2 regions of the Pseudoalteromonas luteoviolacea genome follow, and region 2 is predicted to be linked to the other one. Evidence: riboswitches for the same ligand, from Rfam matches in the RefSeq annotation. Region 2 holds a riboswitch; the other holds the start of a gene.

Region 1 (11,521 bases), 2.0 Mb from region 2:
TATGGAATTGCGACAGACGAAATAGTTATACTGAATAAAGTATAATAATTAACCACTCTACAACTATGGTAAGAATGCGTATCTAGTCACGTTAGAATAAGGAGGGATGACCTAATATAGCGCTTATTAATTACTCAGAAAGCCCCAAGGGTATACTTGACTTAATCAGTTTTTTATTGGGTGTGATAAGTAAGATTAAATTGAGCGAACTCCAGACGTTCAAATTAAAAAGAGTAATTGATAGCCACATGATTTCGATGTGTGAGTATAATAAAGTACCTACACCACCATTAAATTATGAATTCGCCACACAAAGGTCCAGAGTCTGATTTCATACTGCTCTCATAACTAAAAACCATTATTTTCAGCTGCAAACATATTTTTATTTAAAATCGTTTTTTTGACTAGAGTGGGTGCAATACTTTAGACATTTGCGAATACGAGGAATAATAAAACCAACCTAAATACATATTATAAAATAAATTATAAAAACCTATTATTTTACCAGCCTTATTGTTTAACTAGTTTCATACGCACTATTTACAAGCAACCTCGCATACTTACGTCGTTGCTCTCCGATCTCCTGACTTATTTCTCTGCTTGATCTAATTAAAAAGGGCAATAATATATCGCCCCTCTATGCTAATTCGTATCTTAAAGTCGATAACTAACTTCTACACCTATTTCACGCGGGTTACCAAACTGATAATAAGGGCCGTAACTATCAAACTCCCCTCCGTGTCGAGGGTCGTTGTCCCATGTGCCAAATCCACGCACAATATAGTCTTCATTCGTCAGGTTTTTACTAAATAAAGCCAACGTCAGGTTATCAGTTGGAACCCAAGTAACTTTTGCATTTAACAACTCATAGGCCTGTGTAACTTCATCGTGATTATCACCTAACTCAAAACTATCTTTTGCTTCCAAAGACAGCCATAAAGTCACTGATTCAGTAAGGTCATAGCTTGTACTGACGGTAAACTGATAACTTGGTGCATGAGAGAGCTCTTTACCCGACAAATCAGTAACGACGTATTCTCCAGTTTCTCTGGCTATACGCAAACTATCTGCATGTGAATAACTATAAAATTCATCAAACTTACTGTCCATTAAACCAAGGCTTGCATTAAAGCGTAATCGCTCTGAGTGTCGATAAAATAACTCAGCTTCAATGCCATAACTATTGGCTTTAGCTGCATTAATAAGATAAGAAGTAAAACCTGTACAGGTACTATTGCCGCTACAATCGGCAAAAGACTGCTCTACTTGTGCATCTTTTCTGTCTTGATAAAACACAGAGATTTGCGCATGCAGTTGAGGTGAGAAGACGCTTTTTAGTCCAAACTCATAGTTCCACAAAGTTTCCGTATCATAGGTCAGTGGAATTTCATCCCGCGTACTCACGTTTACGCCACCTGTTTTGTAGCCTTTAGCGATTCGTATATAAGCAAAATGTTCATCGCTCAACTGCGTATCGAGGCTTAAGTGACCGCCAAACAAAGATTCACTACTGTCATTCACTATATCATTACTGTCTGAGTAATCACTTGTATAACGCTCGGTACGTAAACCTAGTTGTATATTCACGCTGTCAGTTAATGGTGCTGAAATGTCACCATACAAAGCAATATTCTTAGAGGTAAATTGGCGACTAAACTCAACGGGCATACCAAAGAATCTATCTTTTAATGCTAGGTCTTGCTGCTCATCTTTGGCATACACACCCGCCACCCAGCTTAAGCTGTCGCTATCACTTTGAGATAAAAGCCGTGTATCAAAGGTATGAGTTTGTGTTTCTCGGTCAAATAAACGAGTGCCAAAAAAAGCACAATTTGATGGTGTACCTGGGTAATTATCGCAAAATGACTGCGAACGCCAATCAAGATCAAAGCCGTAAGCAGAATCACTGTCCGCACTTGAAACTATCGTCTTTAAGTTTAATGTATCTGCAACTTTATAGTCTGCAATCAACGAGATACCTAAAGACTCAAGATCATCCGTCCCCGGCTCATCAGATACCGTGTCGCGCACATTGTCTAGAGTAAACGCGTCGTAGCCATTATCAAAATCAAGATGCACCAAATTTACGTTAAGGTTTAAATCCTCATTTACATCAATACTAAACTTACTGCGAATAGTGAACTCATCAATGCCATTGGTGTCGTCCTTGCCTAAATAGTGATTTTCGATATAGCCGTCACTTTTATTACTTTGCATAGCAACACGGACATTCACCGACTCAGTCAAAGCACCATTGACCACCACGCCATATTCTTTTGTATCAATTGCACCGCGATTGCCATCAATGTCACTGAAGCGGCCAGAGAGTTTTGCATCAAAATCTTCGCTGGCTTGTTGCGTAGTGACATTAATCATGCCTGCTAGGGCATTTGCGCCAAATAAAGTGCCCTGTGGTCCACGCAAGATTTCAACACGCTCTACATCAAATAGTGTGGCTGCACCACCTAAACTACTGTAATCAATTCCATCGATTAAAATACCTACGCTAGGCCTGAGCACTTGCTGAAACTCTGCAAGCTCACCTATGCCCCTAATCTGAAAAAACTTGCCTCGTGAGGCACCCGCTGAATAGTTTAAGTTTGGTGTTGTCGCGAGCATATCACTCAAAAAATTAGCACTGCGCGCTTCGATTTTTGACGTGGTGATTACTGATACAGAATTAGCAGTCTCCATTAAAGGCAATGGCCTAAATTCAGACTTAACAACAATGACTTCTATGTCATCTTTGCTCTCTTTAATGTTGTCATCAGCTAATGCATATCCAGTAAAACTGAGCGCTAGGCATACCGCAGAGAGTTTAAATGCATTTTTCATAAATAGGTCTATACCTCAAAAAGTGATGTTATTCGGTTATGACTCAATTGGCTTGACTTTGCTGGCAAGTAAAGTGAAATCAAATGAGTTTTTACTAGGCAATATGAGTAGCAGTAATGAAATAGCAACAGGTACTAAAGATGCTAGCAAGAATGATTCAAGTAAGTTGTTCAAGGGCTCGCCAGGCATAGGGAACAAGTACAAACCACTTAGCAAACCACCTGAAATACTCAAAGCCGCGTTATAGCTTTGATATTTACCATTATAAAAACCAAAGAAGACGGGAAACGCCGCAGCACAGCACAGTAGGTCGGCTAATAAAAATAAATACAAAATGCTGAACCCTTGTGAAGCGGTTATGAGCACAGGGATTGACATTAATACGATGAGCCAGCGAGATATTTTTAGTAGCTTCTGAGCAGACATTTGCGGCATTAGGCGATGTAAGTCGACCACCAAAATACTATTAAGGCCACTGATGCTTGAGTCAGCGCTACTCATGATAAGCGCTAATCCAAAAGGGATCAGTCCGAGCATAAACCAATAGGGAACCGTATCTAAAATCACACTAAACAGAGCTGTAGATCCTTGTCCTGGAAGCCCCAAACCGACAAACGCCAAGCCGAATAACCCCATGATGATAATAATTGGAAAACTCAGTACGCCACTTAAAATAAAGGCATTGCGCACCACTTTGTTATCTCGCGCTGCAAATACTCTTTGCCAGGCCCCTTGATAAAAAAGACCAGTTAATACCACAGCAATAAAAAAGGTCAGGCCCGTTTCTATGCCAGTGGCATTAAAAGGGTCAATCAGGTGTGGGGCATTTTGCGCAAGCCCATTAAGTGCAGGTGCAATGCCGTCGGTTGCCGCCCAGCCAAACCCAATAATGAGCGCAATAAATGGCAAGATCACTAACATTTGCAGACGATCGGTAAAAATCGTGACACGTAAGCCGCCGTAGAGGGTATAAAGCAAGGTTGCAAACATCACAATGGCGGCAGTGGCCCACAAGGGGACCGGAGAAACAAGTGCCACCATTTTTGCAATACCAGTTAATCCAGCGGTCAGCCCGATAAATAAATAAAACAGCATAATCAGCAGCACAAACACATATAAACCTTTGCCATATCGGTTATAAACAAACTCTGTTAATGTGTGCCCTTCTGGCATCAAGGTGCGGATCCTAGCCCCAAGAGGGATCATGATTAAACGCGGTGCAAGCACACCTAATGCATAGCCGATGACCGCGCCAATGCCACCCCAAGTGGCTGACTCAGCGGGGCCAAACAAGACCCATGTACCCATTGTTGTTGCCATTAATGTGAGCATAGTAGCTTGGCTATTTTGGCTGTTTCGTGCCACTAAAAAGTCGTCTAGTTTATCCTGACAACGGCGCGCATATATTAAGCCTGGTATAGAAAAAAGAGCCGCAAAAACGACCAAAGATATCAGAGCGGTTGTGATGTCCAACATAAGTTATCCCTTGTATTTACAGGAAACTTAATGCTCAGACAGAGGAATATTAGAAAAACAGCCACACAGAACTTTACTGGTAAATATTCACCAGTGGCTACCTCCTTCCCTGCGCAAGCATTAACTTTATCAGGTTCAAAGGGTTACTACTTTTAACAACAAGAGTGCAGTAAACACTCCGTTAGTAGAATCTCAGCCTTAGTACATTGGGCTCCCCTAGGAAGCGGGAAATCTATAGAGAAACAACCACAAAGTCAAACAATATTGATAATAATAATTATTACCATTACTTGTAAGGGCGTGTGGTTTTTTGTTAGCATCTGTGCCAGACACGGAGTGCCCTAACAGGGCTGAGATGATATCCGTTGAACCTGATCCAGCTAATACTGGCGAAGGGATGTCTGTTGCACTATTTTGAACAAAAATAGTACTTAGATCTGCCTTCGCCTCAAAAAATGAGGCCGATATGTCAAACTCTATCAATCTTTCTGACCAAATTGTTCTAGTGACTGGTGGTGGCCGTGGTTTAGGCGAACACCTTGTACGCGCTTTTTTACGTGAAGGTGCCAAAGTAGTTATCAACTATTTAAGCAGTGCCGATGCAGCCCAAACGTTAGCCGCACTAGCACCGGAACGCGCCATTGCCATTCAGGCCGACGTAAGCTGTCAAGCCGATGTACAAGCCATGTTTGAAAAAGCTAGAGCTCATTTTGGCCAACCTATCACAACCGTGATAAACAATGCGTTGCCTAGCTTTTCGTTTAACGGTGATGCCAGAGCAAACGCCGATCAACTGACTTGGGAAAACCTTAACCAGCAATTTTCGGGCGTGGTAGGCGGCGCTTTATATACCACTCAAGCAGCCCTTGCTGGCATGCGTGAAGCAGGCTTTGGCCGCATTATTAATGTGGGTACCAACCTGTTTCAAAACCCAGTTGTGCCTTATCATGACTACACGGCAGGCAAAGCCGCGTTACTTTCGTTGACGCGCACAATGGCAAACGATCTTGGCCCAGATAACATCACTGTAAACATGGTCTCTGGTGGGTTATTACGTACGACGGATGCCTCTGCCGCAACACCTGAAGAAGTATTTGATTTCATCGCAGCCAGCACACCACTTCGCAGAGTAACAACCCCTGCTGAATTTGCCGATGCTACGTTATTTTTTGCTTCACCTTGGTCACGCTCAGTTACGGGCCAAAACCTCGTCATTGATGGCGGCTTGGTGAAAGACTAATGGCCAGCAAACTACCTAAAATGATGCATATCAACCTCTTTTTATTTGGGTGTGGACATCATCGCGCAGCTTGGCGCCACCCTAACTCTCAAGTAGAGCGCTTAGGCGATATTCGCTATTACGAAGAAATTGCCCAATTAGCCGAGCGAGGCAAATTCGATGCCGTTTTTTTTGCAGACGGACACAGCGCCGGTGATGTTGCTGATGGCAGTTGGTGGTTTTTAGAACCACTAACAACCATTGCAGCCATGAGCAGGGCCACGCAAAAAATTGGGTTAATAAGCACAGTCTCTAGTACCTTTTATACTCCATTTCATGCCGCCAGAATGCTGGCGTCACTGGATCATATTTCGGGTGGGCGTATTGGTTGGAACTTAGTCACCTCGATGTTTGATGCAGAGGCCAGAAACCATGGCTATAAGTCAATGCCCGAGCATGCAGAGCGCTATCGCCGTGCCGAAGAGTTTGCCGACGTTGTCACTAAATTGTGGGATTCATGGCAAGATGATGCCATTGAATTTGACCGCAATGGCCTGTATGCCGACCCTCAGAAAGTGCAAGCAATCAACCACCACGACAAGTTTTTTTTAGTTGATGGCCCATTAAATGTACCGCGCCCAATTCAAGGCCGCCCTGTGTTATTCCAAGCTGGCGCATCTGAACAAGGTGTTGAACTAGCAGCACAATGTGCTGAAGCAATCTACGCGGTTGCCTATGACTTACCCGCTGCACAGGCATATTACCAAAAGGTAAAAAACCGCGTAAAAGCACGTGGTCGCCAAGATGCAGTGCCAATTATGCCGGGTTTGGTCACCTATGTTGGCTCAACCGAAGCCGAGGCCTTAGCCAAGCAACGCGAATACGACGAACTGCTCCCCAGCGAAACCTCATTAAAGCAGCTTGGCATGTTTATCAATCAAGACTGCTCAAATTGGGAACTCGACGCGCCAGTGCCCAAACTGCCTCCGTTAGACTCTTTTACGGGTCCTAAAGGTCGCTACAGCACAATTTTACGAATCATCGAAACCGAAAAGCCAACTTTGCGCCAATTATTGGGGCGTTTAGCCGCAGGCGGCGGGCACTGCACTATGGTGGGTACACCGGAACAGATTGCAGATCAAATGGAGTTGTGGGTAAACAATCAAGGTGCCGATGGGTTTAATTTAATGCCGCCTTCGCTGCCTCATAGTATCGAAGACTTTGTAGAGCATGTGGTCCCTGAGTTACAAAAACGAGGGTCATTTCGTAAAGACTACGAAGGCGATACGCTGCGAGCGCACCTAGGGTTAGAACGCCCCAATAATCGCAAAAATAAATAGAGTAATCATGAATGCCTGAAGCGAATTCATTTAACCCAGCCCCCATCACGTTAACCATTGCAGGATCTGATAGCGGCGGTGGTGCTGGTATACAAGCCGACATTAAAGCCATGTCTGCCAATGGCGCGTTTGCAGCGAGTGTGATCACCGCAGTCACGGCGCAAAATACATGTGCAGTCAATGCTGTTTTTCCGATCCCCGTTGAGGTTGTGGCTCAACAAATCGACACTGTATTAAGCGATTTAAATGTGGCAGCCATTAAAGTTGGCATGTTGTTTTCACCTGAATTGGTTAAAACCGTGGCCACCTGTTTGACTAACTACAAGGGGTTGATTGTGTTAGACCCGGTTATGGTTGCCAAGTCGGGCGATACCTTGGTTGAGCAGTCGGCGGTAGATGCCATAATAAAACACATGTTGCCTTTGGCTGACTTGATCACCCCCAATTTGCCAGAAGCGGCCATTTTATTAGGCACTCAAACCATTGAAGATCAAACCAAACAAGCCCAAGCGCTCATTGAACTTGGCGCTAACAATGTGTTGTTAAAAGGTGGTCACGGGCAAGGCCAAATCTGTACCGATATACTTGCGCTGAACGGTGGCGAGTTTATCAACTACACCACCCCGAGGATTGCCACCAAGAATACCCATGGCACAGGGTGTACTTACTCTTCAGCAATCAGTGCGTTTTTAGCCCATGGCTCTAGCTTGCAAGATGCAGTAGCAAAAGCACACCAGTATTTGCACCAAGCAATCGTTCATTCTCAGCGGTTAACTGTTGGAACAGGCCATGGCCCCGTACATCATTTTCATAAATATTGGATAGATAAATAAAAAGTGTTTTTTTATCAGTTTTTATGGGCATGCCTAATGTAACTATTACTATATAAATATATTCTCAGCCTATCCAAAACCTTATATAATCCAGGAACATAGATGGGCTATTATTTATTTGAACTTCAATGATTATAATGTCAATTTCTTACTACTTCCCTGGTCAAAAAAATTAAAATCACCTAGGACTATATTTAAAAATTATGGTCAGAAAACATACCATAATAATATAATTCTGTACCTCTAATGATCAAACTACTAAAACTCAGAGCTGCTCTAAAAATTCTGAGCCCCATACTTCTTTTAAGGCTCATTGAAATTAAAGCACTTATCTGTACTGCTAATATTAACTTTATGACCTCTTGAAAGTATGTGGAATATGCTCACAACCCCTGAGCACAGGATCAGCGGCTAGATTGAATTGAACAAATTACACACAAAAAAAGTATTAAAAATAAAGAAACGCTTATAATATCTTAAAAAATAGTTAAAAAAACCGCCCCATTGCAGGAGTAAGCCAGAGCTAATGATTAAAGTGGTCTACGATATGTTAATAACATATAACCTAAAAAGAAATGCGGCTGCACTGGCTAAAAGCAAGAAAAAGATAAACAACTAGCTTTAAAACAACTTGGTCAGTTGTTACCTATATCTATCACATAATCCAAAATCGCAAGAGAAGTTGAACCGAGATAGCTTAAGCATGAACACTCGAAAATTCTAAGCCAGATAGCATTGAACGAATAAATTATAAAACCCCAATAAAATATTTTGATATATATTTCAAAATATTCCCATGTTAAAATTAAGCTCAAGATTAAACTATTATAATTATTAGGGTTATATATGAAATATATCTCAGCTTTACTTTTAGCCGTTACTTCGTTTGCTTCTCAAGCAGGGTATCAGGTAACGGGAGCAACAATTACAAAACTGAGCTTAAGTAATAGCACTGCACCAGGTACGCTTTTCATTAAAACTGAAGGTGGGACCGAAGTTACACAGAAGAACAGCTGTGTCAGAACTAGCTGGAGCTATACACACCAGCTTTCGAATGACGAACTTAGTAGATCTATCTACTCAATGCTTCTTACAGCCAAAACAGCTAAAACAAAAGTGAGTATTATTGGTTCTGGAAGCTGTGGGACTGGTAGCTACGCAGAAACATTATCTACAATTTCTTTGGAAGATTAAGCCTTTATATAGCTATTGAAACTGAGCTCTAGGCAGAGTCAATATGACGTGGGTGAAGGCTAAGTGAAAGTGCATTATCGAAATTGAGATAGCCAACACATAATCCTAACCGCGTACACAATCAACCAAACCCGTCGTCCTGAACTCAATTCAGGATCCATGTCACTCTTAACCAGCACATAGATCCCGAGGCAAGCTCGGGATGACAAGGGTGAGATTGAATAAAAAGGGTTTATCACAGAATGCTTTATCGTACTTTAGACAGCCGATACATAACCCTAACCGCGTGCACAATCAACCAAACCCGTCGTCCTGAACTCAATTCAGGATCCATGTCACTCTTAACCAGCGTATAGATCCCGAGGCAAGCTCGGGATGACAGGGTGAGATTGAATAAAAAGGGTTTATCACAGAATGGTTTATCGTACTGTAGATAGCCGATACATAACCCTAACCGCGTGCACAATCAACCAAACCCGTCGTCCTGAACTCAATTCAGGATCCATGTCACTCTTAACCAGCGCATAGATCCCGAGGCAAGCTCGGGATGACAAGGGTGAGGTTAACCGAGCGTAGTTCACCACATTTTAAATTACTCAGATAAACTCCTTATCGCATTCTTGATTAACCAAACCCGTCGCCCTGAACTCGACTCAGGATCTATTTCACTTAGCGCAAATACAAAAATCCCGGGACGAACCCGGGAACAATATGCTCAGGAAAAATACCTATTACCAATACTTAACCACCAAAGGTTTTAGTCAAATGCGTCGCTAAGTTTATTTGAATTGGCTGTGTCTGCTCTACAATATCAACCAACGCATCTTCAAAACTCCCTTTAGATAACGCACTGTAAGCGTCATTAGATAAGCCATAGGGCTCACTCGGCATACCAATAAAAGGAAATACCATGCGGTCAAGTGTGCCATCACTGTCTTTATCATGTACAACACTAATGGCGTATTTACCTGCTGGAATATCCTTTAACACCACTTCCGTTGCCGGAATGCTTGGCGTAACCACCATACGGTGAAAGTACTTGATACTCGATGCGCTGTAATTATCATCGCTGTAGTAAGAGTCTGCGTTGTCATGCAAATACACTAACAACTGCCCTTCAGTACTTGCCACCTGATTCACCACAATACGGACCTCAGTCAGCGCACCTTTTACTTCATTCACGCTCATATGAGAGGTAGACGAGCAAGCCGCTAACACCGTAAGCGCCAATGACGATAACAATACCTTTTTCATATTAAATACCTTTTAACCTTTATTGCCAAAACCAAATTCATGTTCCAATACGGCCTTGATTTCAGCATGACTTTGCAAGATATCACCATGATGTCGCTGCTCAAGTAAAGTACAATCCACTTTAACACCAATAAATGCTTCCACGTTGTTATCAGAAATAGCATCCAGCGTTTGTGACCATTCACGTGTCAGCGCATCCGACACCTGAGCCTCATATTGGCCAGCTTTAAATAAATGCACCTGAGCCGTTTTCAGCGGCTGGCTCAACGGACATAAGTCCAATTGCCCTTCGGCCTTACGCGCTTTAATCATTGCATTGATACTATCTATTTCATAGCCAAGTTCACGCATTCGTGCGATAAACAATTGCTCATTTTCAGACTCAAACTCTTGCGTCAGCGTTTTGAGTTTCCCTGACTTGATAATAGTGTCTAAAAGCAGCACTTTTATGTCAGCACTGTGGTTTCTTTCAAATAAACCAGCCATTTCGAGTGCAATATTACCACCGAGTGACCAGCCTAATAGGCAAACTTTATCAGGTTCAATGTGAGTGCACACTTCATCGTAGTAAACCTTGGCTAGTACATCTAACTGACTAATTTTTTCGTTATTAATGAGGTTATAGTTATCAACGCCTAAGCAATTAAACGACCCGTTTAACTCTGCTGCAAGCCCTTGATAAACTTCACAGCCGCCGCTGCCAGCATGGACCATCACAAGGGTTGGTAAACCATCGCTAAAGTCATTTAAACGTTTCACTAATTGTCCGTCACGTGCTTGATTACGTACCAAACTTGCAAGGCCATGAACGGTAGGAGATTTAAACAAATCAGCCACAGAAAGCTTACAGTTAATGGTTTGGTTTATCACTTGTGTCAGTTTAATCGCGGCAATTGAAGTGCCTCCCAACTTAAAATAGTCATCGCTGATCCCTATTTGCGAGTGGCCTAGTGCAGATTGCCATAGCTCACATAACTTAAGCTCAAGGGCATCGCGTGGCGCTACATATTCATCACTTTTAATAAAATTAGGTTCTGGCAAAGACTTTACATCCAGCTTGCCGTTGACATTGAGCGGAATTTTATCAAGTAACGTCATCGCTGAAGGCACCATAAAGTCTGGCAGCGCAGTCTGTAAATCATCTATGATCTGCTTTGTTTTATCAGCATCGGTATCGTCGCTCACAACATACGCTGCGAGATACTTTTCAGTCCCGTTTTGCTTTGCAATTACCGCAGCTTGTTTCACCCCTGCAATGCTACAAATGGCGCTTTCGATTTCACCCAGCTCAATCCTAAAGCCGCGTATCTTCACTTGTTTATCGTTTCGACCAACATACTCTATATTGCCATCAGCTTGCCACTTTACAA
Region 2 (11,521 bases):
AGGTATTTTACGGACGAAATCTACCTGACCCAGAATAAGAAATCAGGTATTAAAAAAACGGCGCTTAGAGCGCCGTTTTTTATTAAAGCGTATAGTTAAATGTTAAACCATATACGCGGGGTTCTGCATATTGCACATACGTGTCAGTGGCCCAACCATTTCTCGGATCATTACCGAATTGGAAACCACGCACAGGGACGTCCCTATCCGCTAAGTTTCTTCCCCATGCTGTTAGACTCCAGTTGTCGCTGTAGTAAGAAATACTCGCATTGATCAGATTTTGGTTCGGTGCTTGAGAATCATGACTATCAGAGAAGTAGTAGTCATCTTTACCTTCGAACCCTAATTGTGCACTGATGTTGTTAGTAACGTCATACACAAAGGTGAAGGCATATTGATATTTTGGTGACTGTGCTTGCTCGCGGCCATCAAAATCATCGCCATTGACGGTAATGAAATCCTCAATCTTGGTATCTAAATAACCTAGGCTATATTGTAATGAAAGCGCATCAAGAAGCTGACTGGTTCCCTCTATTTCAAGGCCATAATTTCTTCCTTTACCCGCATTACTGATGAAGCCGGCAAATTGCACGCCCTCTAACTGCCATTGTTTTAATTGCATGTCTTCTCTGTGCATATAAAATGCGCTGAGATTTAACGTATGCCGCTTGTCTTCAGATTGGCCTTTAACACCAAACTCAAAGTTCCACAGGTACTCTGGGTCGAAAGTGAAACCCGATTGCGGAATAGTGATGCCATCATCTTTGGCTTTGGCGAGGGCTTCACCGTTCACTCCACCCACCTTGTAACCGCGGTTTAAGCTGGTATAAATCATTGTTTGAGGTACAACTTGGTACTCAAGCGCGAGTTTACCGCCGACCATCGTATCATCTGTATCTAAGTCAAATGCATTACTGTCCATGTAATCACTTGAGTAAGACTCAATGCGAATACCCGTGATTAGTCTGACATCGTCTTGTAGTTCAGTCACCTTGTGAGCAAATAACGCATGGTTTTGTGTTTCAAAGTTAGATTTAAACTGTGCTGGCGCTTCACTATGTTTGCTTCTTTGACGGTCTAAGTCGACATCATGTCTGCGACTCACTACGCCAATTACCCAAGATTTGTCTTTGCTTTTAATTCTTACTTCCGCAGCGCCTCTTTCGTGGTCTCTCGCATACTGGTCAAAGTACTGGCCATAGTAAGCGATATGGTCTGGGTGAAGACCTGCCTCACACAGCATTGGCTGCGCAGGATCTGCACAGACCCAGTCTTCATCGTAGCTATATACGGTATCAGCTTGCAGGCCACTAGTGAGTATTTCAATGTCTACAGCTGATAAACCGGTGTAGTCAGCGGTTAAAGAGAATGCATCGCTTTTCTGTGTATCTTGACCCGGCTGGCTGGCAACACTTTGGCGTGAGTTATCTAAAGTAAAGCCGTCGTAGCCGTTTTCAATATCAATATGGTGATAGACAAAGCCCAGGTTTAACTCGTCGTTCGCAGCATAATCGATCTTGAACCTCGCGACGCTTTCATCTAAATCTTGCGTTTCTTCGTTTAAATACACATTGTCTACAAAGCCATCGGATTGTTTTTGATAAATACTGGCACGTGCGGCAATCGTGTCAGTCAGACCTGCACCAACAGCCACACCAGCTTCGTGAGTACCATAATTTGCAGCGCCTAATTTAACGTTGAGGCTGGGCGCTTGGGTTGGAGAAATTGAGTGAATATCAATAATTCCACCCATGGCATCAGCCCCAAACTTGGTGCCTTGCGGACCGCGATAAATAGCAACTTGATCCGCATCGAATAGCAACGCACTGCCACCTAGGCCAGAATAGTTAATATTGTCGATTAAAACGCCCACACTGGGTGTGATTGGATCAACAAATTGTGAGCGCAGGCCAACCCCACGGATTTGCACAAAGCGTCCACGAGACGCGCCTGCGGTAAAGTTCACATTTGCAGCACTGTTAAGAATTTCATCTAAATAACTTGCACCGCGTGTTGAGATCTCCGTTTCGCCAAAGACAGATGCACTGGCGCTCAAAGTTTGTAGAGATTCTTGCTGAAAGTCCCCAGTTACTTCGATAGTTTCAATGTTTTTTGGTTTCGTTGAGGTTGCGTCGTCGGCTGAACTGGAAAATGCCACCATCAGACCCATTGTGAGTAAAGAGAGTTTTAATTTCATTCGCTTATATATGTCCCGTGTTATTTGCGCACTAGTTTAGCAAAAGCCCGACCAGATCACTGAAAATTTGTGATATAAACTTTTGCAATCTAATTTGAGGACGAATGATGACATTTAAAGTTGACTTTAAAGTAAGAGATTATGAATGCGATCTCCAAGGGATCGTGAACAACAGTGTGTATTTTAATTATTTAGAACATGCGCGGCATGAGTTTTTGGCACATAAAAATATTGACTTTGCAGCGCTAGCTGAGCAAAAAGTAAACTTGGTTGTTATTCGCTCTGAGATGAACTACAAAGACTCACTTCGCCCCGGTGATGCATTTTATGTTGAAGTAGAAGTGGAGAAAGTCAGTAAACTGAAGTTTGCATTTCATCAAAAAGTATTAAGAAGCCAAGATGATAAGCTGATGCTGGACGCGATTGTGACAGGTACATCGGTGAATGAACGTGGTCGCCCGTTCCTACCTGAGGAAATTGAACAACTATTTGTTTAATTTTTGACTGGATAGGCAATTTATTACATATTTTTACTGCCTATTCTGGTGAGCCAAGCGTTATAATTAGCATTGATTATCAAATGATTGGTTTACCATGAAATATTCCTTTTTATTATGCTTATTGAGTGTGGTGTTGATGGGGTGCTCAAGCACAGGGACGGTAAACGTAGACACGCTCAAATATTCAAGTTGGCAGTATGTATCAGAAGATTCGGACGCTGAAACTCAGCCAATTCAATTCGAATTTTTAGATGCTTTTCGTGTGAATGGCTTTGCCGGTTGTAATCGTTTTTTTGGCCAAGGCGAAATTCGATCAGGACAATTGTTTGTATCTAATATCGGTATGACCAGAAAGCTCTGTGATGAAGCGACGAACACGTATGAAGATGAGTTTCTCAATTTACTGCAAATTGGAGCGCCATTGCAATATAGCGAAAACGAGTTGATTCTTGAGGGAGACGTGAAGTGGCGCTTTAAATTGGTTAAAGGTCACTTTGACTAATGCAGCGACATTCAGTAGACTTTGTCTCAATTCGTTACTTGTCGGAGTGCCCTAGCGGGCTGAGATCGCTGTATTGCGGGATCCGTGGACCTGATCAGGTTAATGCCTGCGTAGGGAACAAGCTGCCTTAATAATTATACCCAAGTGGGTATGGGTGTTAAGGCTGCCAAGTTTGTTAGCATTGCGCTAGTAAATTTGTCCACCAATTTCACTTTGCCGTCTGTGTATTTTTACGCCGTTATACTCAGTGGGTCATATCTCTTCCTATTTGGAATTCTGACAAGACACCTTAACTAACAATGAGGCATGTCATGTCAAATAACAGTAGCAAGTTGTCACGTCGCGAGTCACGCGAAGCGGCTTCAGAATTTATCTATAACCTTAAAGGCCAACCCTTTCCTAATTCAAAGAAAATCTATGTAGATGGAGAGCAAGATGGTGTTCGTGTTGGCATGAGAGAGATCTCATTGAATGACTCTTTTGTTGGGGGCACAGAAGAAGAACCTATCTATGAAAAAAATGAGCCAGTTAGGGTATATGATACATCTGGTCCCTATACAGATCCTGAGTTTACATTAAATGTGCGTGAAGGCTTACCAAAGTATAGAGAGAATTGGATCGTTAACCGTGACGATACAGAGCTGTTAAACTCAGTAACCTCAAAGTTTTCTCAGCAACGTATGGCGGATGAAGGCTTAGACCATATCCGTTTTGAAAACCTACCTAAGATACGCCGTGCAAAGCCGGGCAAAAACGTGACGCAAATGCATTATGCACGTCAGGGGATTATCACACCTGAAATGGAATTTGTTGCGATCCGTGAAAATATGGGCCGAGCAAAAATTCGCGAAGAGCTACTGGCAGAGCAGCATGAAGGTCAATCTTTTGGTGCAGAGATCCCTGATTTTATCACACCTGAGTTTGTTCGTTCAGAAGTGGCGCGCGGTCGAGCGATAATTCCAAACAATATCAATCACCCAGAATCTGAGCCTATGATTGTAGGGCGTAACTTTTTAGTGAAAGTGAATGCCAATATTGGTAATTCATCGGTTACGTCATCAATAGAAGAAGAAGTAGAAAAACTCGTATGGTCAACGCGTTGGGGGGCAGACACTGTTATGGACCTGTCTACAGGTCGTTATATCCATGAAACCCGTGAGTGGGTGGTGCGAAACTCGCCAGTCCCAATCGGTACCGTGCCTATCTACCAAGCGCTTGAAAAAGTAAATGGGGTTGCAGAAGATCTGACATGGGAAATTTTCCGCGATACTTTAATTGAACAAGCTGAGCAGGGCGTTGACTATTTCACCATTCATGCAGGCGTATTGTTGCGCTATGTGCCAATGACGGCAAAGCGTGTAACCGGTATTGTGTCGCGTGGTGGTTCAATTATGGCCAAATGGTGTCTAGCACACCATAAAGAAAACTTCTTATATACCCACTTCGAAGACATCTGTGAAATCATGAAGCAGTATGACGTATGTTTCTCACTAGGTGATGGTCTGCGTCCAGGCTCCATTGCAGATGCCAATGATGATGCACAGTTATCTGAGTTACGCACATTGGGTGAGCTGACAAAAATCGCGTGGGAACATGATGTACAGGTCTTTATTGAAGGCCCAGGTCATGTGCCAATGCACATGATCAAAGAGAATATGGATGAGCAATTAAAGCACTGTCATGAAGCGCCTTTCTATACTCTTGGCCCACTGACAACAGATATTGCCCCAGGTTATGACCACTTTACTTCTGGTATCGGTGCTGCGCAGATTGCTTGGTATGGTACAGCGATGCTGTGTTACGTAACACCAAAAGAGCATTTGGGCTTGCCGAACAAAGAGGATGTGAAAGAGGGCTTAATTACTTATAAGATTGCCGCACACGCTGCTGATTTAGCAAAAGGTCACCGTGGTGCACAGATCCGTGATAACGCATTGTCTAAAGCGCGTTTTGAATTCCGCTGGCATGATCAATTCAACCTGAGTCTTGACCCTGAAAGAGCCTTGTCTTACCACGATGAAACGCTGCCACAAGAATCTGGTAAGGTGGCACATTTCTGTTCAATGTGTGGGCCTAAGTTCTGTTCGATGAAAATTACCCAAGACGTTCGTGACTATGCAAAAGAGCTAGAAGCGCGTGGTATTGACCCAAATAATGTGGGTGATGCGATTGAAATTAAAATGGTTGATGTTGAAGCTGAAATGAAAGCGAAATCAGAAGAGTTCAAGAGCACAGGTTCCGAGATTTATCACAAAGCTATTTAACTTTATAGCGCTACAGATCAGTGCTGTAGCGCACAACAACTGGAATTCTCATGACAGAGTACGGAGCAAAACCATCCGTTGCTATCGTTGGGTTTGGTTTAGTTGGCAGGGTCGCAGCATTGGAGTTGATGGATCGTTATCAACTCACCATTTTTGAAAAAGATCCACAAGATGCGCAAACGGGTGCCGGCACTTTGGCCGCTGCCATGTTAGCACCTTTGGCAGAATCAGTGATTTGTGACCAAATACTTGCAGAGCAAGGCTTGAAAAGTATTGCTCTGTGGCCAAGTTTACTCAAAAAGTTAGACACTTCAGTGTTTTTTCAGCAGCAAGGCAGTTTGATTGTTGCCCATCAACAAGATAGAGGCGATCTACAAAGCTTTGAACAGCGTTTAAAACCCTTGGGTGAACATCAAGCAAAACGAGTGAGTCAACGTGATATTGCTACGTTAGAGCCTGAACTAGGCTGCAAGTTTAATCAAGGGCTGTTTTTACCCTGTGAAGGGCAATTAGACAACCTCGCTTTTTTTACAAGCAGCTACGAGACGCTGTGTCGTCGCGGCGTAGATTTTCAATTTACTCAAACTGCCGTAATTGAAGCTGGCAAAGTTAATGGTCAAGTATTCGATTGGATCATTGATTGTCGAGGGGTTGGGGCTAAGCAAGATAAACCTGGGCTGCGCGGTGTACGTGGCGAAGTGGCGCGTATATTTGCACCAGAAGTGAACTTACAGCGTCCAGTGCGCTTAATGCACCCGCGTTACCCGATTTACATAGCGCCTAAGCCAAACCATCAATATGTGATTGGTGCAACTGAGATAGAGTCTCAAGATGCAAATGACATTACTGTGCGCTCTACATTGGAGTTGTTATCAGCGGCCTATACCGTACATAGTGGATTTGCAGAGGGGAGAGTCATGTCCTTAAATGCAGGCTTGCGGCCTGCGTTTGTAGATAATCACCCGCATATCGAAGTTAAAAATAATGTTATTTCAATTAATGGTTTATATCGACATGGGTATTTACTTGCGCCAGTTGTTGTACAACAAGCACTTTCAAAGGGGCTACTATGAATCTAACTTATAATGGCGAGGCTATCCGTATTGAAAGCGCACAGTCTTTGCAGCAAATCATCGTCAGCAAAGGGGCAAAGCCGCCATTTGCAGTGGCGCTCAATGGGCAATTTGTGCCTTCAGCAAGGCTTGGCGAGACCATCCCGAGTCAAGGAGATAGCATTGAGGTGCTCTCACCTATTCAAGGGGGTTAGATGATTAATTCACATTCTGAACAGCTTAATATTTATGGTGAGTATTTTAATAACCGATTATTAATTGGCTCGGCGCTGTACCCGTCACCGCAAATTATGCAGCATGCGATACAAAGTTCGGGAGCAGAAATCGTGACTGTATCATTGCGCAGACAAAACTCGGTTTCAGCAGGTGAAGACTTTTGGCAGCTGATAAAAGAGACTGGACTTAAAGTGCTGCCCAATACGGCGGGCTGCCACAGTGTGCAAGAAGTCGTGACCCTAGCGCAGATGTGCAGAGAAGTCTTTGATACCGATTGGATAAAACTAGAGCTGATCGGTGATGAATATAATTTGCAGCCGGACCCATTTGGTTTGTTAGAAGCGACGGATATCTTGCTCAAAGAAGGCTTTAAAGTGTTACCCTATTGCACTGATGATTTAGTGTTATGTCAACGCTTAGCGGATCTTGGTTGTGAAGTGTTAATGCCATGGGGGGCACCGATAGGGACCGGTAAAGGGCTTATTAATACCTATAACTTGAAGACCATTCGTGAACGCTTACCTGAGCAAACTCTGATTGTGGATGCCGGTCTTGGGCTGCCTTCACATGCTTGTCAAGCACTCGAATTAGGTTACGATGCCGTGCTATTAAATAGTGCGGTTGCAGGTGCCGGCGATCCGGTCAAGATGGCCGCGGCATTTTCTCATGCTGTGGAAGCGGGTCGTATGGGCTATGTTGCGCAAGCAATGCCAGAAAAAGAGGTTGCAGCGCCTTCAACGCCTACTATGGGCATGCCTTTTTGGCATCAAGATTAAGAAAATTAGGAGTCCAAGTGTCAAAAGTTGTATGGAGTATTGCTGGTTCTGATTCCGGTGGTGGTGCAGGTGTGCAAGCAGATTTAAAAGCGATGCACAGCTTTGGCGTACATGGCTGCACAGCTATTACTGCCTTGACCGCACAAAATAGCCTAGGTGTAGAGTCTTTAAATGCGGTATCAACCGAAGTCATAGAAGCGCAGTTGTTGGCGCTTGAGTCGGATATGCCAGCGGCGGTAATAAAAATTGGTATGTTGGCCAATGTACAGCAAATTCAATTGATTGCTGAGCATTTGACTCGCTACAAGGCACGTTGGGAAATGCCGCCTGTGATTGTGTACGATCCTGTCGCGATTGCGACCAGTGGAGATGCATTGACTGAAGAAGACACGGTTGATGCATTAAAAACCCACTTATTGCCATTGGTGGATGTGATCACGCCAAATACCCATGAAACGCAGTTGCTTACGGGCGTCTATTTAATCGGACCAGATGCGGTGAGAGAGGCTGCACAAAAATTGCTGTCATTTGGGGTGAAGTCTGTGGTGATTAAGGGCGGTCACTGGGATTACCCGAAAGGATATTGCATTGATTACTGCTGGCATCAAGAGGCAGAATATTGGCTGGGTAATGAGTCTGTCAATACACCGCATACACATGGTACGGGGTGTAGTTTGTCTTCGGTTATTGCGGCTTGTTTGTCAAAAGGTTATCCGCTTAAAGATGCCTTTATTTTGGGTAAAGCTTATATCAATGCTGGGCTTAAAGCGGCTAAACGCTATGGTGAGGGGATTGGTCCTGTTGCCCATACTCATTTCCCAGAGTCTATTGCAGATTACCCTCAGGTGATAGAGCCGGGCAGCTGGTTGGGTGATGAGCTTGAATTTTTAGTACCTGACGAGTACAACTATGCAGCTGGGTTTGCACCCATTGAAGGTGAGCTAGGCCTTTATGCGGTAGTGGATACAGTTGATTGGATTGAGCTTTGCTTAAAAAATGATGTTAAAACAGTCCAATTACGTATAAAAGATGCGGACTCTCCAACCCTTGAGCAGGATATTGCCAAAGCAATTGAGCTTGGGAATAAGTATGGTGGTCGTGTGTTTATCAATGATCACTGGCAGCTTGCGATAAAGCATGGGGCGTATGGCGTGCATTTAGGCCAAGAAGATTTAAATGTCGCTGATTTAAATGCCATCAAACAAGCTGGTTTAAGGTTAGGGCTTTCAACGCATGGTTTTTACGAAATGCTGCGTGCGCATAACTATCGCCCTAGTTACCTAGCCTTTGGCGCAATTTACCCAACAACCACAAAAGATATGACAGGGCAGATCCAAGGCTTGGAAAAACTTCGTCACTTTGTGCCTTTGATGCATGCTGAATATCCGACAGTTGCTATTGGTGGTATTGATTTGGCTCGCTCCAGTGAAGTCGCCGCGACAGGCGTTGGCAGTGTCGCTGTGGTTCGCGCGATTACTGAAGCGCAGTCACCTGAGCAAGCGATTATCAACCTTAAGCAGGCCATAGGGGAGCAATGAGCGAAGAATTAACCGATAGAGAGCGGCTAAGGTATAGCCGCCATATCTTGTTAGACAAGGTGTCAGAAACGGGTCAAAAGCAGCTTAAATCGGCGCATGTAGCAGTGATCGGCTGCGGAGGGCTCGGTAGCCCAGTTTTATTTTATTTGGCGGCCAGTGGTATTGGCACCTTGTCATTCTATGATGATGATAAGGTCGAGCTGTCTAATCTTCAGCGTCAAATATTGTATAAAGTTAATCACTTGGGGCAGGATAAAAGTCTTGCGGCTAAAAAAGTGCTGGCCAGTTTAAACAATGATATTCAACTTAACCCGCACCATCTTCGCCTTTCTAAAGACAATATTGAGGCGCAATTAAAAGACGTTGATTGGGTGGTGGATTGTAGTGATAACTTCGCCACACGCTATTTACTCAATCAATATTGCTTTGATAATGGCAAAGTTTTGATCTCGGGTGCAGCACAAGCGACCAGTGGTCAATTTGGCTTTTTCGATTACCGTGAGCAGGGTGCCTGTTATGCTTGTTTATTTCCTGAAACGGAGCAGGGCAGTGAAGTACTTAATTGTCAAAATGCAGGGGTAATGAGCCCGTTACTGGGCATGGTTGGCTCAATGCAAGCACAAGCTGTGTGTAATGCGATATTAGGCTTACAACAAAGAGAGAGTTTTTTTGTCAGCATTGACGCATTAACGCTGATGCAAAGACGGTTTGCGTTAGCGAAAGACCCAGCATGTAAGGTATGTAATTAAACTCATTTGTGCAAAGTGCAGGTGAAGTTAACAAAAAGGCCCAGAGCGGGCCTTTTTAGTTGTTATTGATTGATGGTCGCAAATGGCGTGCCCATTCTTGTTACCGTTTCTGGCTGTTGATCCGCTAGGAATTCAGCGGTGTCTGCACCCCACGATAGAATGACGGTTGAGCCTAGCTTAAAGCGGCCCATTTCTTCGCCTTTTTTCAATTTAATGGCTTGTGGCCCTGTCGTTGGGTAATCCCAGCTAAATACATCTTTGCCAGCGGGTGGCGTGACAGTTCCGGCCCACACAGTTTCAATGCTTGCTACGATGGTTGCACCTACTAACACCATTGACAATGGGCCGATGTCGGTATCAAAAATGGCAACTACTCGCTCGTTGCGTGCAAACAAGTTGGGGACATTTTGTGCCGTTAGAGGATTAACAGAAAATAGGTCACCGGGCACATAGATCATCTTTTTTAACACACCATCTACTGGCATATGAATGCGGTGATAATCTTTTGGTGCCAAATAAATCGTAGCGAACTTACCACCTAGGAAAGGCGCAACATCTTGCTCGTTACCACCTAATAGCGTTTGCAAGCTGTAATCATGGCCTTTTGCTTGAATGATCTGTCCATCGACTACATCGCCAAGTTGGCTGATTGCGCCGTCAACAGGGTGGGCAATGATATGTTCTTCAGTGGCTAACGGACGAATGCCTGGCTTAAGCGGGCGAGTAAAAAACTCATTAAACGTTTTATAATGCGCAGGATCTTCGTGCAATGCCTCAGTCATATCAATTTTATACTGCTTGATGAATAGCTTGATTAACTGAGTTGTCAGTGCGCCAGCTTGGGCTGCAGCGAGTTTACCCACTAAACGTGATACTGCATGTTTAGGAAGCGCATATTGCAGAGCAATTTTTATTTTGTCCAAATTCACATTATTTTCCTGAAGTATCTGCCAAGTGCACCGTCGCTGCCATTGGCATTATTTACATAAATTATCTAAAACCGGTAACGAATAGTATCAAACTCTTGGCGCGCGCGCACCTGCACGACCATCGGCCATTGACTCTAAAATACGGTGGTAGCTATCAAAACGCAATTCACTGATTTTACCCTGTTCAACAGCTTCGGTGATCAAACAGCCAGGGTCGTTAAGGTGCTTACAGTCTCTAAATCGACAGCCTCCGATGAATTCTCTGAACTCTTTAAAGCACCAAGTAACGCGTTCTACATCCAAGTGCCACAAGCCAAACTCACGGATCCCTGGGCTGTCGATGAGGTTGCCTCCGCTTGGTAAGTGATGAAGTTTAGATACCGTGGTTGTGTGCTGCCCTAAGCCACTGTTTTCTGATACTTCTTGAGTCAGGATATCTGCATCAGGTAAAACGGTGTTAACCAGCGTAGATTTGCCGACACCTGATTGACCGACAAATATGTTGTTCTTGTCTTTTAATAACTCTTTGAGTTCGTCAATGCCTTCCCCTGATTTATTACTGACCAGCAAGACGCGATAACCCAGCTCACGGTAGATATCGAGCACCTCATCGACATATTCGAGACCTTCTGGGTCTAATAAGTCAATTTTATTAAGCAGTAAAATAGGTTCAATGCCCATATCTTCACAGGCCACTAAATATCTATCTATGATCTGCGGGGTGAATTCTGGGACTACCGCTGAAACCATTAAAATTTGGTCGATATTTGCGGCCAC

Evidence for each region. A riboswitch is a leader RNA that binds a small molecule or an ion and turns the genes downstream of it on or off. The one in region 2 is predicted to bind thiamine pyrophosphate.
Region 1: linked by a shared signal. The riboswitch ahead of S4054249_RS13750 (3-oxoacyl-ACP reductase) and the one ahead of thiC (phosphomethylpyrimidine synthase ThiC) in region 2 are both predicted to bind thiamine pyrophosphate.

The regions. Positions count from the first base shown of each region.
Region 1 is NZ_CP015411.1:3,249,052-3,260,572, forward strand. Features, by position in the region: gene S4054249_RS13740 (TonB-dependent receptor) at 655-2,835, opposite strand; gene S4054249_RS13745 (sodium:solute symporter family transporter) at 2,872-4,311, opposite strand; TPP riboswitch at 4,401-4,539, opposite strand; TPP riboswitch at 4,634-4,726, shown strand; gene S4054249_RS13750 (3-oxoacyl-ACP reductase) at 4,778-5,551, shown strand; gene S4054249_RS13755 (LLM class flavin-dependent oxidoreductase) at 5,551-6,870, shown strand; gene thiD (bifunctional hydroxymethylpyrimidine kinase/phosphomethylpyrimidine kinase) at 6,882-7,703, shown strand; gene S4054249_RS13765 (DUF5992 family protein) at 8,550-8,897, shown strand; gene S4054249_RS13770 (DUF2141 domain-containing protein) at 9,639-10,151, opposite strand; gene S4054249_RS13775 (non-ribosomal peptide synthetase) at 10,164-11,521, opposite strand, start outside.
Region 2 is NZ_CP015411.1:374,884-386,404, forward strand. Features, by position in the region: gene speD (adenosylmethionine decarboxylase) at 1-38, shown strand, start outside; gene S4054249_RS01600 (TonB-dependent receptor) at 83-2,197, opposite strand; gene S4054249_RS01605 (acyl-CoA thioesterase) at 2,305-2,694, shown strand; gene S4054249_RS01610 (META domain-containing protein) at 2,792-3,199, shown strand; TPP riboswitch at 3,232-3,333, shown strand; gene thiC (phosphomethylpyrimidine synthase ThiC) at 3,511-5,463, shown strand; gene S4054249_RS01620 (FAD-dependent oxidoreductase) at 5,514-6,536, shown strand; gene thiS (sulfur carrier protein ThiS) at 6,533-6,730, shown strand; gene S4054249_RS01630 (thiazole synthase) at 6,731-7,528, shown strand; gene thiE (thiamine phosphate synthase) at 7,546-9,066, shown strand; gene S4054249_RS01640 (HesA/MoeB/ThiF family protein) at 9,063-9,815, shown strand; gene asd (archaetidylserine decarboxylase) at 9,878-10,744, opposite strand; gene rsgA (small ribosomal subunit biogenesis GTPase RsgA) at 10,832-11,521, opposite strand, start outside.